2 regions of the Micromonospora sp. CPM1 genome follow, and region 2 is predicted to be linked to the other one. Evidence: riboswitches for the same ligand, from Rfam matches in the RefSeq annotation. Region 2 holds a riboswitch; the other holds the start of a gene.
The links. A riboswitch is a leader RNA that binds a small molecule or an ion and turns the genes downstream of it on or off. The one in region 2 is predicted to bind thiamine pyrophosphate.
Positions count from the first base shown of each region.

Region 1: another riboswitch for thiamine pyrophosphate. It lies ahead of M8C11_RS28635 (ECF transporter S component); the one in region 2 lies ahead of thiE (thiamine phosphate synthase).

Region 1 covers NZ_JAMHIU010000039.1:12,541-19,293, reverse strand. The annotation lists gene gndA (NADP-dependent phosphogluconate dehydrogenase) at 1-43, opposite strand, end outside; gene M8C11_RS28650 (hypothetical protein) at 388-753, shown strand; gene M8C11_RS28645 (energy-coupling factor transporter transmembrane protein EcfT) at 988-1,788, opposite strand; gene M8C11_RS28640 (ABC transporter ATP-binding protein) at 1,785-3,290, opposite strand; gene M8C11_RS28635 (ECF transporter S component) at 3,401-3,991, opposite strand; TPP riboswitch at 4,067-4,173, opposite strand; gene M8C11_RS28630 (alpha/beta fold hydrolase) at 4,250-5,086, shown strand; gene M8C11_RS28625 (sugar isomerase domain-containing protein) at 5,083-5,832, shown strand; gene M8C11_RS28620 (DUF6328 family protein) at 5,924-6,424, shown strand; gene M8C11_RS28615 (acyl-CoA dehydrogenase family protein) at 6,532-6,753, shown strand, end outside.
Region 2 covers NZ_JAMHIU010000008.1:129,568-136,320, forward strand. The annotation lists gene M8C11_RS12190 (class I SAM-dependent methyltransferase) at 1-368, shown strand, start outside; gene M8C11_RS12195 (ABC-F family ATP-binding cassette domain-containing protein) at 410-2,089, shown strand; gene M8C11_RS12200 (nucleotidyltransferase family protein) at 2,086-2,892, shown strand; gene M8C11_RS12205 (aldo/keto reductase) at 2,914-3,876, shown strand; gene M8C11_RS12210 (DUF559 domain-containing protein) at 4,147-5,058, opposite strand; TPP riboswitch at 5,177-5,288, shown strand; gene thiE (thiamine phosphate synthase) at 5,286-5,909, shown strand; gene thiO (glycine oxidase ThiO) at 5,906-6,753, shown strand, end outside.

The DNA of each region.
Region 1 (6,753 bases), on a different contig from region 2:
CCAGACCGGTGACCCCGATCTGCGCCGTCGCCTGCTCTGCCATGCGTACCGCCACCTCTCGTCCGTGCTGCCGTTCTGCGACCGTATCGCGGTCGTCGGGGGAGCGGGCGGGGACGTCGACAGGGCGTGACCGGCGGGTGGCCGTACGTCTCGCGCGGTAATTCGGATGCGGGGCGCCCGGCGGCGGGTTAGCGTTACGGCATGCGTAAGTGACGCCCCACCTCCGAGCCCGGTCCACCGCCTTCAGTGCCGTGGACCCGTCCTGCTCCGGGCGTCCGCATCCCTTCCCCGCCACCGTCGGTCGCGGTGTCTGTCGTGATCGGAACGCACCGGAGCCCTCGCTCGGCGCGTCCCGGTCGGCGCGCCCGCACGACAGGAGGCCCGCGAATGCCCGCGAAGCGCAATCCGAAGAAGTCCCGCAAGCAGTCCTCGCCGCAGGTGACCGCGCCGACGCTCGACGCGCTCACCGTGGTGCCGCCCGCGATGGTGCTCCCGGCGGAGCCGGTGGCGCCCGCCGTGTCCGCGGTGGTGCGCTCCACCGAGCCGGCGGCGCCCACTGTGTCTCCGGATGCGGTGTCGGCAGTCCTGGCTGCGCCGACGGTGTCGCCCTCGGAGTCTCTGGAGACCCCGGTCCTGCCGGGCGCATCCGCGACGCCGCCCAGATCGGGCCCACCGGCAGGGCGGCAGGCCCGGTTCACCGGGCGCAGTCAGCGCGCCGGCCAGACCCGGTTCTACGCCTTCCGCCGCAGCTGACCGACAGCCCCGCCCACCGGGCAGGCCCCATCCGGGGCCTGCCCGAGCGTCCCCGAAGATCTTGGAAGGTTCCGGCCCCCACAGGGGCTCTTCCGTACCAAGATCTCACCCGGTCTTGGTTGATCATGAGGTTGGCGGCGACAAAACGGGCAACCGGTGGTGTCAACTTCATGATCAACGGGGCGAGGGCGAGGGCGAGGGCGAGGGCGAGGGCGGGGGTGGGGGAGGGGCGGGTCAGCCGATCAAGGGGCGGAAGGTGCCCAGGGCGATGCTTGTGGCCAGGGCGCCGGCTGCCAGCAACGCGGCGCCTACGACGAGCAGGGCGTCGGCGCCGGTGAAGCGCTGACGGCGGGCGACGGAGCGCGGCGTACCCGCGTCGAAGCCCCGGGCGTCCATCGCCACGGCCAGCCGCGTACCCCGCCGGATCGCGCCCACGAGCAGCGTGAACGCGGTGGACGCGAACAGCCGCAGCTTCGCCACCGGGTTGCGGCCGGCGTCCACGCCGCGGGCCCGGCGGGCCATGCTGATCATCCGCCACTCCTGTTCCAGCAGCGGCACCATCCGGAACGCGGCGAGCGCCCCGATGGCGAACCGGGCGGGCGCCTTCGCGTTCTGGATCAGCGCGTCGGCCAGGTCGGTCGGGTCGGTGGTGGCGAACACGACGATGCCGGGCAGCGCCACCGCGAACATGCGCAGCACCAGCCCGAGCGCGGTCATCAGCACGCCCTGGGTGACCAGGACCGGCCCGGCCTCGACCAGTACCGGACCGGAACGGTCGGCCGCGAAGAGCACCAGCGTGACCAGGATGCCGACGGCACCGGCGAGCAGGGGCCACGCCCGGCGGGCCAGCACCCGGTAGCGGACACCGAACAGCGGCAGCACCGCGAGCTCGACGGCGATGGCGACGGCCGGGGCCACCGGGTCGAGCGTCGCCACCAGGATCAGGGTGAAGACCAGCGCGGCGGCCAGCTTCGCCACCGGGTTGCGCCGGGCCAGCGGAGCGCCGGGTGCGGCGACCGGTTCGAGGCCGATCACGGCGCACGCCCGGCAGCCGGACCGTCGTGGCCCGAGCGCTCGGCACCGGCCGGGGGCCGCGCGCCGGGGGAGTGCTCCCCGTCCGGCGGTGACCGGCGCAGGGTGAGCGTCCGGTCGGCCAGCGCGGCCACGAAGTCCTCGTCGTGGGTCACCGCGACCACGCCGTGCCCGGCGTCGCGCAGCTCGGCGAGCAGGTCGACCAGCTCCAGCCAGGTCCGCCGGTCCTGGCCGAACGTGGGCTCGTCGCAGATCAGCAGGCGGGGCGCGGTGGCCAGGGCCGTCGCCACGCTCAGCCGCCGCGCCTCCCCACCCGAGAGGGTGTACGGGTTGGCGCCGGCCAGCTTGTCCAGGCGCAGCCGGTGCAGCAACCCGTCCACGGTGGCGGTCACCGCCGACTCGGGCTGACCGCTGCGGCGCGGACCGAGCGCCAGCTCGTCGCGCACCGTGGCGGTGACGAACTGGTGCTCCGGATCCTGGAAAACCGACCCGATCCGGCGTACCAGCGCTGGTGCCCGCCAGCGGTGCGGGGGAGTGCGCGCGTCCCGCCCGGCCAGTTCGGCGGACGCGGTGACGGTGCCCGTTCCGGGGCGCAGCAGACCGCCCAGGAGCAGCGCGAGTGTGGACTTGCCGGCCCCGTTGGGACCGAGGACGGCGAGCGCCTCGCCGGCGCGTACCCGAAGGTCGGTGGGGTCGAGCCGGGGTGGGAGGCCGAGCCGGTCGGCGGTGAGCAGCACGTCGCCGGGCGGCGTGGTGGCGTGCCGGTGCGGCACGGTGCGGCCCGGCACCCAGACCCCGGCGGCGGCCAGCGCGTCGCCGTGGGCGGCGAAGACCGTCTCGGGTGGCCCGTCGGCGCGTACCCCGCCGCCGGGTTCCAGCACCACGACGCGGTCGACCAGCGGCAGCGCCTCGGTGACCCGGTGCTCGACCAGGATCATCGTGGTGTCCGGGTCGAGCGCGTTCGCGACGGCCCGGCGGATCAGGGCGGCGCCGGCCGGGTCGAGGTTGGCGGTGGGCTCGTCGAGCAGGAGCAGCCCCGGCCGCAGTGCGAGCGTGCCGGCCAGCGCCAGCCGCTGCTGCTCGCCGCCGCTGAGCGCGGCGGTCGGGCGGTCCCGGTCGTACGGGAAGCCGACCCGGTGCAGCGCCTCGTCGACGCGGGGCCAGATCTCGCCGGCGGGTACGCCACGGTTCTCCAGCCCGAACGCCACGTCGTCGCCGGAGCGGGCCATCACGAGCTGGGTCTCCGGATCCTGGAAGACGATGCCGACGCGCTCGCGGGCCTTGCGCGGGTCCAGCCCGTCGATCTCGACGGTGCCCTCCTGCTCGCCGGAGTCCTCCGGCAGCAGCCCGGCGAGCGCGGCCAGCAGCGTGCTCTTGCCGGCCCCGGAGGGCCCGAGCAGCAGCACCCGCTCCCCGCTCTCCACCCGCAGATCCACTCCACGCAGAGCCCAGCGCCGGCGCCCTCCGTGCCGCCACCCGAATCCCCGCAGCACCACAGCGCTCACCGCCCACCCACCCCCTCTCCCGGCCCAGCCTGCGTGATCAAGGAGTTCGCGTCCGGAGAACCGTGCCCGGCGGACGCAAACTCCTTGATCACCGGGCGGGGGGTGAGGCCTCAGACCAGGGCTCGGTCGCGGCCGGCGGGGAAGCGGTCCAGGACGCCGGTGTTCGCCAGCGCGCGGGTGAGGGCCACCGCGCCCAGGCCGGCCACCAGCAGGCAACTGAGCACACCGAAGGCGATGTAGGGCAGCCGGAAGGTCGTCCAGCTCGTGCCCGGGTACCAGTACAGGGCGTCGAACAGCGTGGCGAAGAGGCCGCCGCACGCGCCGGCGAGCGCCGCCGTGAGCGGCCGGTAGAGGCGGTACCGGGTGGCCGCGAAGACCGCCTCGACGCCCAGGCCCTGCACCGCGCCCTGGAGGATCGCCATCGCGCCGTACGGGGAGCCGAGCAGCACCGAGACGGTCGAGGCGACGGTCTCGGTGAGCAGCGCCGCACCCGGCTTGCGGACGATCAGCGCGCTCAGCACGGCCGGGATGAGCCAGACGCCGTACATCACCGACTGCAGCGGGGCGAAGAAGGCGAACGGCCCGTCGCTGCCCTTCCAGAGGATGTTCCAGAGCTGGAACACGACGCCGAAGGCTACGGCGATGACCGAGGCGACGACGATGTCGACGGTACGCCAGCGGTTGCTGTCGGTACGGTTCATGGTTGGCTCCCAGTTCGTCGAGGTGAACCAGGAGAAGACGCACGCCGCGCCCGGTGGTCACCGGACGGCGACGCGGCTGGAGGTCGACCGAACTCCCTGCGCTGGCATTACCCAGATCAGGTTCGAGGGTCTGCGGGCACCGGCCCGCACTCTCAGCGCTGTGCGCTCCCCTGTCGGATGTGAAGTTGTCTCGTCGCAGACGCTAGCACCGACGACGGCCCCCAGCCCAGCAGGGCGAGTGTCGGTATGGTGGCGATCATGCTGGTGGATGCGCGGGGACTGACGTTCGAGGTACGCGCCGGCGGCCCCGAGGGCGGTGATCCCGTCCTGCTGCTGCACGGCTTCCCGCAGCACTCCGGCGAGTGGGACGCGGTGACGCCCGCCCTGCACGCCGCCGGGCTGCGCACGTACGCGCTCGACCAGCGCGGCTACTCGCCCGGCGCGCGTCCGGCGGACGTCGGGGCGTACCGGATTCCGGAGCTGGTGGCCGACGCGGCGGCGGTGCTGGACGCGCTCGGGGTGACCCGCGCGCACGTGGTGGGCCACGACTGGGGCGCGATCGTGGCGTGGGGCCTGGCGGCGGCGCACCCGGAGCGGGTCCGGACGCTGACCGCGGTGTCGGTGCCGCACCCGGCCGCCATGGGCCACGCGCTCGCCACCGACCCACGGCAGAAGGTCAAGTCCGCCTACATCGCGTTGTTCCGCAAGCCCGGTACGGCGGAGAAGGTGCTGCTGGCGTGGAACGGCGCCACGCTGCGCAAGCTGCTGAGCGGGGTGGGCGGCGCCGGCGAGGTGGCCCGGTACGCCGAGCCGATGCGCGAGCCGGGGGCGTTGACGGCGGCGCTGAACTGGTACCGCGCGATGACCGGGACGGACATGAAGGCGGTCGCCCCGGTCGGGGTGCCCACCACGTTCGTCTGGAGCGACAAGGACGTGGCGATCGGCCGGACGGCCGCGCAGGCGTGCGCCGCGCACGTCACGGGTGACTACCGGTTCGTGGTGCTGCCCGGGGTCAGCCACTGGATCCCGGACGAGGCGCCCGGCCCGCTGGCCGAGGCGATCCTCGCCCGGTGCGCAGGAACGGAGGAAGCATGACGGTGAGCGCCGACGCGTACCTGGCGGTGGTGACCGAGACGATCGGCCGGGTCGCGGCCGAGCAGCGACAGAACGTGGCCGACGCGGCCGACCTGATCGCGGCGGCGCTGCAGGCCGACGGCGTGGTGCACGCGTTCGGCACCGGGCACTCCGAGGCGCTGGCCATGGAGATCGCCGGGCGGGCCGGCGGGCTGGTGCCCACCAACCGGATCGCGCTGCGTGACCTGGTGCTGGTCGGCGGCGACCCGGCCGACGTGCTCGGCCCGAAGCTGGAACGCGACCCGGCGGTGGCGCACCGCCTCTACGAGCTGGCGCCGATCCGGCCGCAGGACGTGTTCGTGCTGGCCTCGAACTCGGGCGTGAACGGGGCGATGGTCGAGTTCGCGTCCGTCGTGAAGGAACGCGGGCACGGCCTGGTGGCGATCACGTCGGCGCAGCACTCGGCCCGGATGACGTCGCGGCATCCGTCCGGCCGCAAGCTCGCCGACTTCGCCGACGTGGTGCTGGACAACGGCGCCCCGTACGGCGACGCCACGCTGCCGCTGCCCGGCGGCGGCGCGGTCGGCGCGGTCTCCTCGATCACGGCGGCGCTGCTCGCCCAGCAGATCGTCGCCGAGGTGGTGGCCCGGCTGGTCGCGGCGGGGCAGCGCCCGCCGGTCTACCTGTCCGCGAACATCACCGGCGGCGACGAGCACAACGCCGAGCTGGAGGCACGGTACGCGGGCCGCATCCGCCGGGGATCCTGAACCGGTTTCGTGATCAGCCGTACGGGGCACAGGCGGTCCTGCCGGTGGGCGTTCACCCGCCGGCCGTGCCGTCTCCCGGGGAGGTCCGCGAGTGTCCAAGGAATCCGAGAAGCAGCGCTGGCAGCGCAACTTCGCCGATCTGTTGCAGGAGCTGCGGGTCGCGCAGACCGGCGTGCAGATCCTCTTCGCCTTCCTGCTGACGCTGCCGTTCAGCAACGGGTTCGGCCGGACCACCGAGTTCCAGCGCGACGTCTACATCCTGGCGCTGCTGACCGCCGCCGCGTCCGCCGCGATGATCATCTCTCCGGTCGCGTTCCACCGGGCGTTGTTCCGGCAGGGCCGCAAGCCGGAGCTGGTCCGGTTCGCCCACCGGATGGCCACCGGCGGCCTGTTCTTCATGCTGATCGCGATGGTCAGCTCGGTCCTGCTGGTCACCGACTTCGTGCTGGACCGGCCGATCGCGTTCCTGCTCAGCGCGCTCACCGGCCTGTGGTTCCTGATCTTCTGGGCGATCCTGCCGTTCAGCCGGCGCAACTGGGGTGAGGACGACATCGACGACGAGGACGACAACCCTCGGTCGCTCACCGACTGACGGTTCGCCAAATCGGGCGTGCACGCGGCGCTACCCCTGGGTAACACCCGGGGGTAGCGTCGTTTTCGTCGCACGCGTCGACGCAGCCGGACCGCGAGGAGGCAGCCGTGACCACGACACAGAACAGCCGGCCCGAGTCACCCGACGGCGCGGGACCGCTTCCCACCGAGGCGGGCCAGGTCTCCGAGAAGGAGGCCCGCCAGGTCGCCGAGGCGGCCCGCGAGTCGGCCTGGGACCGGCCCAGCTTCGGCAAGGAGTTGTTCCTCGGCCGGTTCCGGCTCGACCTGATCGACCCGTGGCCCCGCCCCGACCCGGCCGAGGTGGCCCGC
Region 2 (6,753 bases):
CCACCACCGCGCCGAAGGCGACCGTCTGGGCGGTGGACGTCAACGAGCGCGCCCGCGCCCTCACCACCGCCAACGCGGCCCGGGTCGGAGCCGCCGACCGGGTACGCGCCGTCGCGCCCGACGAACTGCCCGACGACGTCACCTTCACCCAGATCTGGTCCAACCCGCCGATCCACATCGGCAAGGCGGAACTGCACGGCCTGCTGCTGCGCTGGCTGCCCCGGCTCGCCCCGGACGGCGTGGCCTGGCTCGTCGTCGCCCGGCACCTCGGCGGCGACTCGCTGCACCGCTGGCTGGTCGAGCAGGGCTGGTCCGTCGAGCGGCACGCCAGCCAGAAGGGCTACCGGGTGCTGCGGGTCACCCGGTAATCCGGTGTCGTCCACCGCCCCGGCTCGGGCAGGATGCCCGCGTGGGATACGTGGACGTGGCAGGAGCCGGGCACATCCTCCCGGACGGGCGTGAGCTGTTCAGCGACGTCTCGTTCCGGGTCGGTGAGGGTGCCAAGGTGGCGCTGGTCGGCCCGAACGGCGCCGGCAAGACCACGCTGCTGCGGATGGTCGCCGGTGACCTGCCGGTGAAGACCGGCGCGATCGCCCGCTCCGGCGGGCTCGGCGTCATGCGGCAGTTCATCGGCATGATCGGCGACGAGTCCACGCTCGCCGACCTGGCCCTGTCGCTCGCGCCGCCGGCGCTGCGCGACGCCGGACGGCGGCTCGCCGAGACCGAGGCGGCCATGCGGGCGGCCGAGGTCCGCGGCAAGTACAGCTCCGCCGCCGCCAAGACCCAGCTCGCGTACGCCGAGGCGCTCGCCGCCTGGGGCGAGACCGGCGGGTACGACGCCGAGGTGCTCTTCGACACCGTCGCCACCATCGTGCTGGACCTGCCCTGGGACAGCGCCCGGGAACGGCCGGTCCGCACGCTCTCCGGCGGCCAGCAGAAGCGCTTCGCGCTGGAGCTGCTGCTGCGCGGCCCGGACGAGGTGCTGCTGCTCGACGAGCCGGACAACTTCCTCGACGTACCCGGCAAACGCTGGCTGGAGGCGCGGCTGCGCGAGTCGGGCAAGTCCGTGCTCTACGTCTCGCACGACCGGGAACTGCTGGCGCAGACCGCCGACCGGGTCGTCGCGGTGGAGGGCGGCAGCGCCTGGGTGCACCCGGGCGGATTCGCGAGCTGGCACGACGCCCGGGTGGCCCGGCACGCCCGCCTCGACGAGCTGCGCAAACGCTGGGACGAGGAACACCAGAAGCTGCGCGAGCTGATGCTGATGTACAAGCAGAAGGCCGCGTACAACGACGGCATGGCCTCCCGCTACCAGGCCGCGCAGACCCGGTTGCGCAAGTTCGAGGAGGCCGGGCCGCCGCCCGTACCCCCGAAGGACCAGGACATCCGGATGCGCCTGACCGGCGGGCGGACCGGCAAACGCGCGGTGATCGCCGAGCAGCTGGAGCTGGACGGCCTGACGTACCCGTTCGACCTGGAACTCTGGTACGGCGACCGGGTCGCGGTGCTGGGCGCGAACGGCACCGGCAAGTCGCACTTCCTGCGCCTGCTGGCCCGGGGCGGCACCGACCCGGAGCCGGGCAACACCCCGGTCGACGGCGCCGCCGCGCTCGCGCCCGTCGCACACGGCGGCATGGTCCGGCTCGGCGCCCGGGTCCGGCCCGGGCACTTCTCGCAGACCCACGACCGGCCCGAGCTGACGGCCAAGACGCTCGTCGAGGTGCTGTGGCGCGGCGACGACCACCGCGCCGGCATGGACCGGCACGCGGCCATGGCGGCGCTGTCCCGGTACGAGCTGGCCGGTCAGGGCGACCAGCGGTTCGGCACGCTCTCCGGCGGGCAGCAGGCCCGTTTCCTGGTGCTGCTGCTGGAGCTGTCCGGGGCGACGCTGCTGCTGCTCGACGAGCCCACCGACAACCTCGACCTGGCCTCGGCCGAGGCGCTGGAGGCCGGGCTGACCGCGTTCGAGGGGACGGTGGTCGCTGTCACCCACGACCGGTGGTTCACCCGTACCTTCGACCGGTTCGTGCTGTTCCGCGGCGACGGCGACGTGGTCGAGACGCCCGAGCCGGTCTGGGACGTGGGGTGATCGACCAGGACGTGGTCGACCGGCTGTGCGCGGTCGACGGGGTGGTCGCGGTGGCGCTCGGCGGCAGCCGCGCCCGCGGCGACCACCGGCCCGACTCCGACTGGGACCTGGGCCTCTACTACCGGGGTACGCCCGACCTGGCCGGGCTGCGCGCGGTGGCCGCCTCGATCGCCGACGGGCCGGTGGACCTCACCGCCCCGGGCGGCTGGGGACCGTGGGTCGACGGGGGCGGCTGGCTGCGTGTCGGCGGGGTCGCAGTGGACTGGATCTACCGCGACCTGGACCGGGTGCACCGGGTCTGGGCGGACTGCCGGGCCGGCCGCTACACGGTCGAGGCGCAGGCCGGGCACCCGCTCGGCTTCTACTCCCACGCGTACGCCGGGGAGGTGGCGCTCGGACGGGTGCTCGGCGACCCGACCGGCGAGCTGACCGCGCTGCGCGCCGAGACCGTCGACTACCCGCCCGCGCTCGGCGCCGCGCTGGTGGCCGGTGGCTGGGAGACCGGGCTGCTGCTCGACGGCGCGGCCAAGGGCGCGGCCGGGGGCGACGCCGGCTACGTGACGGGCTGCCTGTTCCGGGTGGTCGGGGTGCTGGTCCACGCGCTGCACGGCCGGGCCGGACGGTGGCTGGTGAACGAGAAGGGCATGATCGCCTCCGCCGGGCGCCTGCCGGGTGCGCCGCCGGACTTCGCCGAGCGGGCGCAGGCGCTGCTGGGCGCGGTGGGGCGTACCCCCGAGGAGTTGGCGGCCACCATCGGTGACGCCCGGGTGCTGGCCGCCGAGGTGCCCCCGCTCTCCGGGTGACACCCGCGGAGCGGGCATAGGGTGGATCTCGTGAGTGAGATGACCTATCGCCGGCTGGGCGACTCCGGGCTCGTGGTGTCAGTGGTCGGTATCGGCTGCAACAACTTCGGCCGCAAACTCGATCTCGACGGCACCCGCGCGGTGGTGGACGCCGCGCTCGACGCCGGGATCAACTTCTTCGACACCGCCGACATCTACGGCGAGCCGCAGGGCGCCTCCGAGGAACTGCTCGGCCAGGCGCTCAAGGGTCGCCGCGACGACGTGGTGGTGGCCACCAAGTTCGGCATGGACATGAACGGCGCGAACGGGCCCGACCACGGCGCCCGGGGCGCCCGCCGCTACATCGCCCGCGCCGTCGAGGCGTCGCTGCGCCGGCTCGGCACCGACCACATCGACCTGTACCAGATGCACGAGCCCGACCCGGGCACCCCGATCGACGAGACGCTCGCCGCGCTGGACGACCTGGTGACCGCCGGCAAGGTGCGCTACCTGGGCAACTCCAACTTCGCCGGGTGGCAGATCGCCGACGCCGACTGGACCGCGTCGTCGCAGGGGCGTACCCGGTTCATCTCCGCGCAGAACCACTACTCGCTGGTGGAACGCGGGGTGGAGGACGAGGTGATCCCGGCCTGCGAGCGGTTCGGCCTCGGCATGCTGCCGTTCTTCCCGCTCGCCAACGGGCTGCTCACCGGCAAGTACAAGCGGGGCGAGGCACCCCCGGCGGGCAGCCGCCTGGCCGGTGGCGGCCGGTACGCCGAGCGGCTTGCCGCCGCGCGCTGGGACGTCATCGAGGCGATCGAGGCGTACGCGGCCGAGCGCGGGATCAGCATGCTCCAGGTGGCCATCGGCGGACTGGCGGCCCGTCCCGCGGTGACCTCGGTGATCGCCGGGGCGACCACTCCCGAGCAGGTGAAGGCCAACGCCGCCGCCGGCACCTGGCAGCCCACCGACGAGGACCTGGACGCCCTGGACGCCATCCTCTGACGTCCCCGCCAGGTACCGACGCGCCCTCCCGCACGTCGGGCGTGCGCCCGCGCGTCGGGCGTGCCCGCGCATCGAGGCACCCACGGCGTGCCACTCCCCGGCAGCGTTCACGGCGAGTGGAACACCGTGGGTGTCAAGCGGGCCTTGAGGCACCCATGGCGTTCCACTAGCGGCTGATTCTGACGGTGAGTGGAACGTCATGGGTGTCTGCGAGTGGGCCTGACGGCCGTGGTGTTTTCGGGCGAGCGGGCGGCGGGCGGCGGGCACGGGTCAGTGGTGCGCCTCGGCGGTGCGACGTTCTGCCAGGGCCTGGCGTACCAGGGCCACTGTGGCGTCGGGACGGCGGAGCACGTCGTCAGCGGTGAACCGCAGCACGACCCACCCGGCGGCGCGGAGCGCGTTCAGGCGTGCCACGTCCCGCCGGAAGTGAGCCCGTTCGCGGTGGTGGTCGCCGTCGTACTCGACCGCGAGGCGCAGAGCCGGCCAGGCCAGGTCCACCCGGGCCACGAAGCGCCCGCCGGCGCGTACCTCGTGCTGGGCGGTGAGCGGGCCGAGGCCGGCGTCGAGCAGGAGCAGCCGCAGCCGCGTCTCCATCGGGGACTCGCTCAGCGGCTCGGCCAGCGCCAGCACCTCGCGCAGCAGTGGAGCGCCCGGCCAGCCCGGCCGGTCGGCGGCGTAGGCCCGCAGGACGGGCAGCTCCACGACCCGGCGGCGCAGCAGCGCGTCGACGGCGACCAGCGCCTCGGCGAGTGGGCCCTGCCGGCCCAGGTCGAACGCGGTACGCAGCGGGGTGGTGACCGGCAGCCCGCCGGCGAGGGTGCGATCCCGATCGGGCAGCGGCGACCGGGCCACCCGCATCCGTGGGTGCGGTCGCAGTCGCGCGGCCGCCGGCAGCAGCACTGTCACCGGCGCGTCGCGGGTGAGCACGTCCGCGCCGGACAACCACGCGGCGCTGCGTCCCGCCAGCACGGCACCCGGCGGCAGGCGCAACGCCACCGCCTCGCACCACATCCGGTGGTCGTCGGCGCGGTGTCCGTCCCGGTGCACGTACACGTCCGGGAGCAGGCGGATCCACGTCGGCCCGCGCAGCATCGTCCAGGTGAGCAGCCCTTCGGAGACGGCACGGCCGCCCCGGAACGGCACTGTCGCCAGGCGGCGCGGGACACGGGCGGGAACGGACATCCCGGCAGCGTGTCGTGACGGGACGGTCACCCGCTGCCCCGATCCGGCGGACGGCTGGTTCCTGGGAAAAACCTCACCCGGGCTTCCGTCCGGGCGGGAGGCGTCGTACGGTAGGCCGCAAGTGACCCACGGGAGCCCGGTGCGGACCGGGCTGAGAGGGGGGCTGGGAGCCCCCGACCGTCGAACCTGATCCGGGTAATGCCGGCGCAGGGAGGAGCGTTGCCGTGCTGTCCCTGGGACGACTGCATCTCATCACCGACACGCGGCCGGGGCGTGACCCGCTCGCCGTGCTGCGTGCCGCGCTGCCCGTGGCGGGCGCCGAGCTCGTCGTGCAGGTGCGTGTGGAGGACGACGCCACCGACCGGGAGGCGTACGAGCTGGCGTGCCGCGTGACCGAGGCGTGCCGGCCGTACGGGGCACGGTGCCTGGTCAACGACCGGCTGCACGTGGCGCTCGCGGTGGACGCCGCCGGTGGGCACGTCGGCGCGGACGACCTGCCGGTGGCCGCCGCGCGCCGGGTGCTCGGCCCGGACGCCGTGCTCGGCGCGACCGCCCGCGAACCGGTGGGCGCCCGCGCGGCGGTGGACGCGGGCGCGAGCTACCTGGGCGTGGGCCCGTGCCACGCCACCACCACCAAGTCCGGCCTGCCGGACCCGATCGGCCCCGAGGGGATACGCGCGGTCGCCGAGGCGGTGAGCGTCCCGGTGATCGCGATCGGCGGGGTGACCGCCGCGACGGTGCCGGCGCTGCGGGCCGCCGGGGCGTACGGGGTGGCGGTGGTCGGGGCACTCAGCCTGGCCGCCGATCCCGCGCACGCCACCGCCGAGCTGCTGCGGGCGCTGACGCGATGAGCCCGGCCGACGTGGCGGTGGTGGGCGCCGGGCCGGTGGGACTCGCGATCGCGTGGCGGTGCGCGCAGCGCGGACTGCGCGTGGTGGTGCACGACGACCGGCCCGGGTCGGGCGCGTCCTCCGTGGCGGCCGGGATGCTGTCGCCGGTCGCCGAGGCGTACTTCGGTGAGCACGAGCTGACCGGGCTGCTCGTCGAGTCGGCCGCCCGCTGGCCCGGCTTCGCCGCCGAACTGGCCGGGGCGAGCGGCGTCGACGTCGGCCACCGCACCGAGGGCACGCTCGTCGTCGGGCTCACCGCCGACGACCTGGCCGAGGCGGGGCGGCTGTGGTCGTACCAACGGGGGTTGGGACTGCCGATCACGCCGCTGCGCCCCTCGGAGCTGCGCGACCGCGAACCGGCGCTGGCGCCGCGCGTGCGCGGCGGCGCGGTGGCGCCCGGCGACCACCAGGTCGACCCGCGGCGGCTGGTCGCCGCGTTGCGCACGGCCGCCGAGCGCGCCGGCGTGGAGCTGCGCCCGGCGCGCGTCGGCGCGCTGTCCGAGGTGGACGCGCGGGTCACCGTGGTCGCGGCCGGCTGCGGCGCGGCGGCGCTGACCGGCCTGCCGGTCCGGCCGGTGAAGGGCCAGGTGCTGCGGCTGCGCGCGCCCGGCGGCGGTCCGCCGGGCTTCCGGCACGTGATCCGGGGGTACGCGGACAGCGAGTCGGTCTACCTGGTGCCCCGGGACAGCGGCGAGGTCGTGGTCGGGGCGACGGTCGAGGAGCGCGCGGACACCGAGGTCACCGCCGGTGGCGTGCTGACACTGCTGCGCGCCGCCGCCGAGCTGGTGCCGGAACTGGTCGAGTA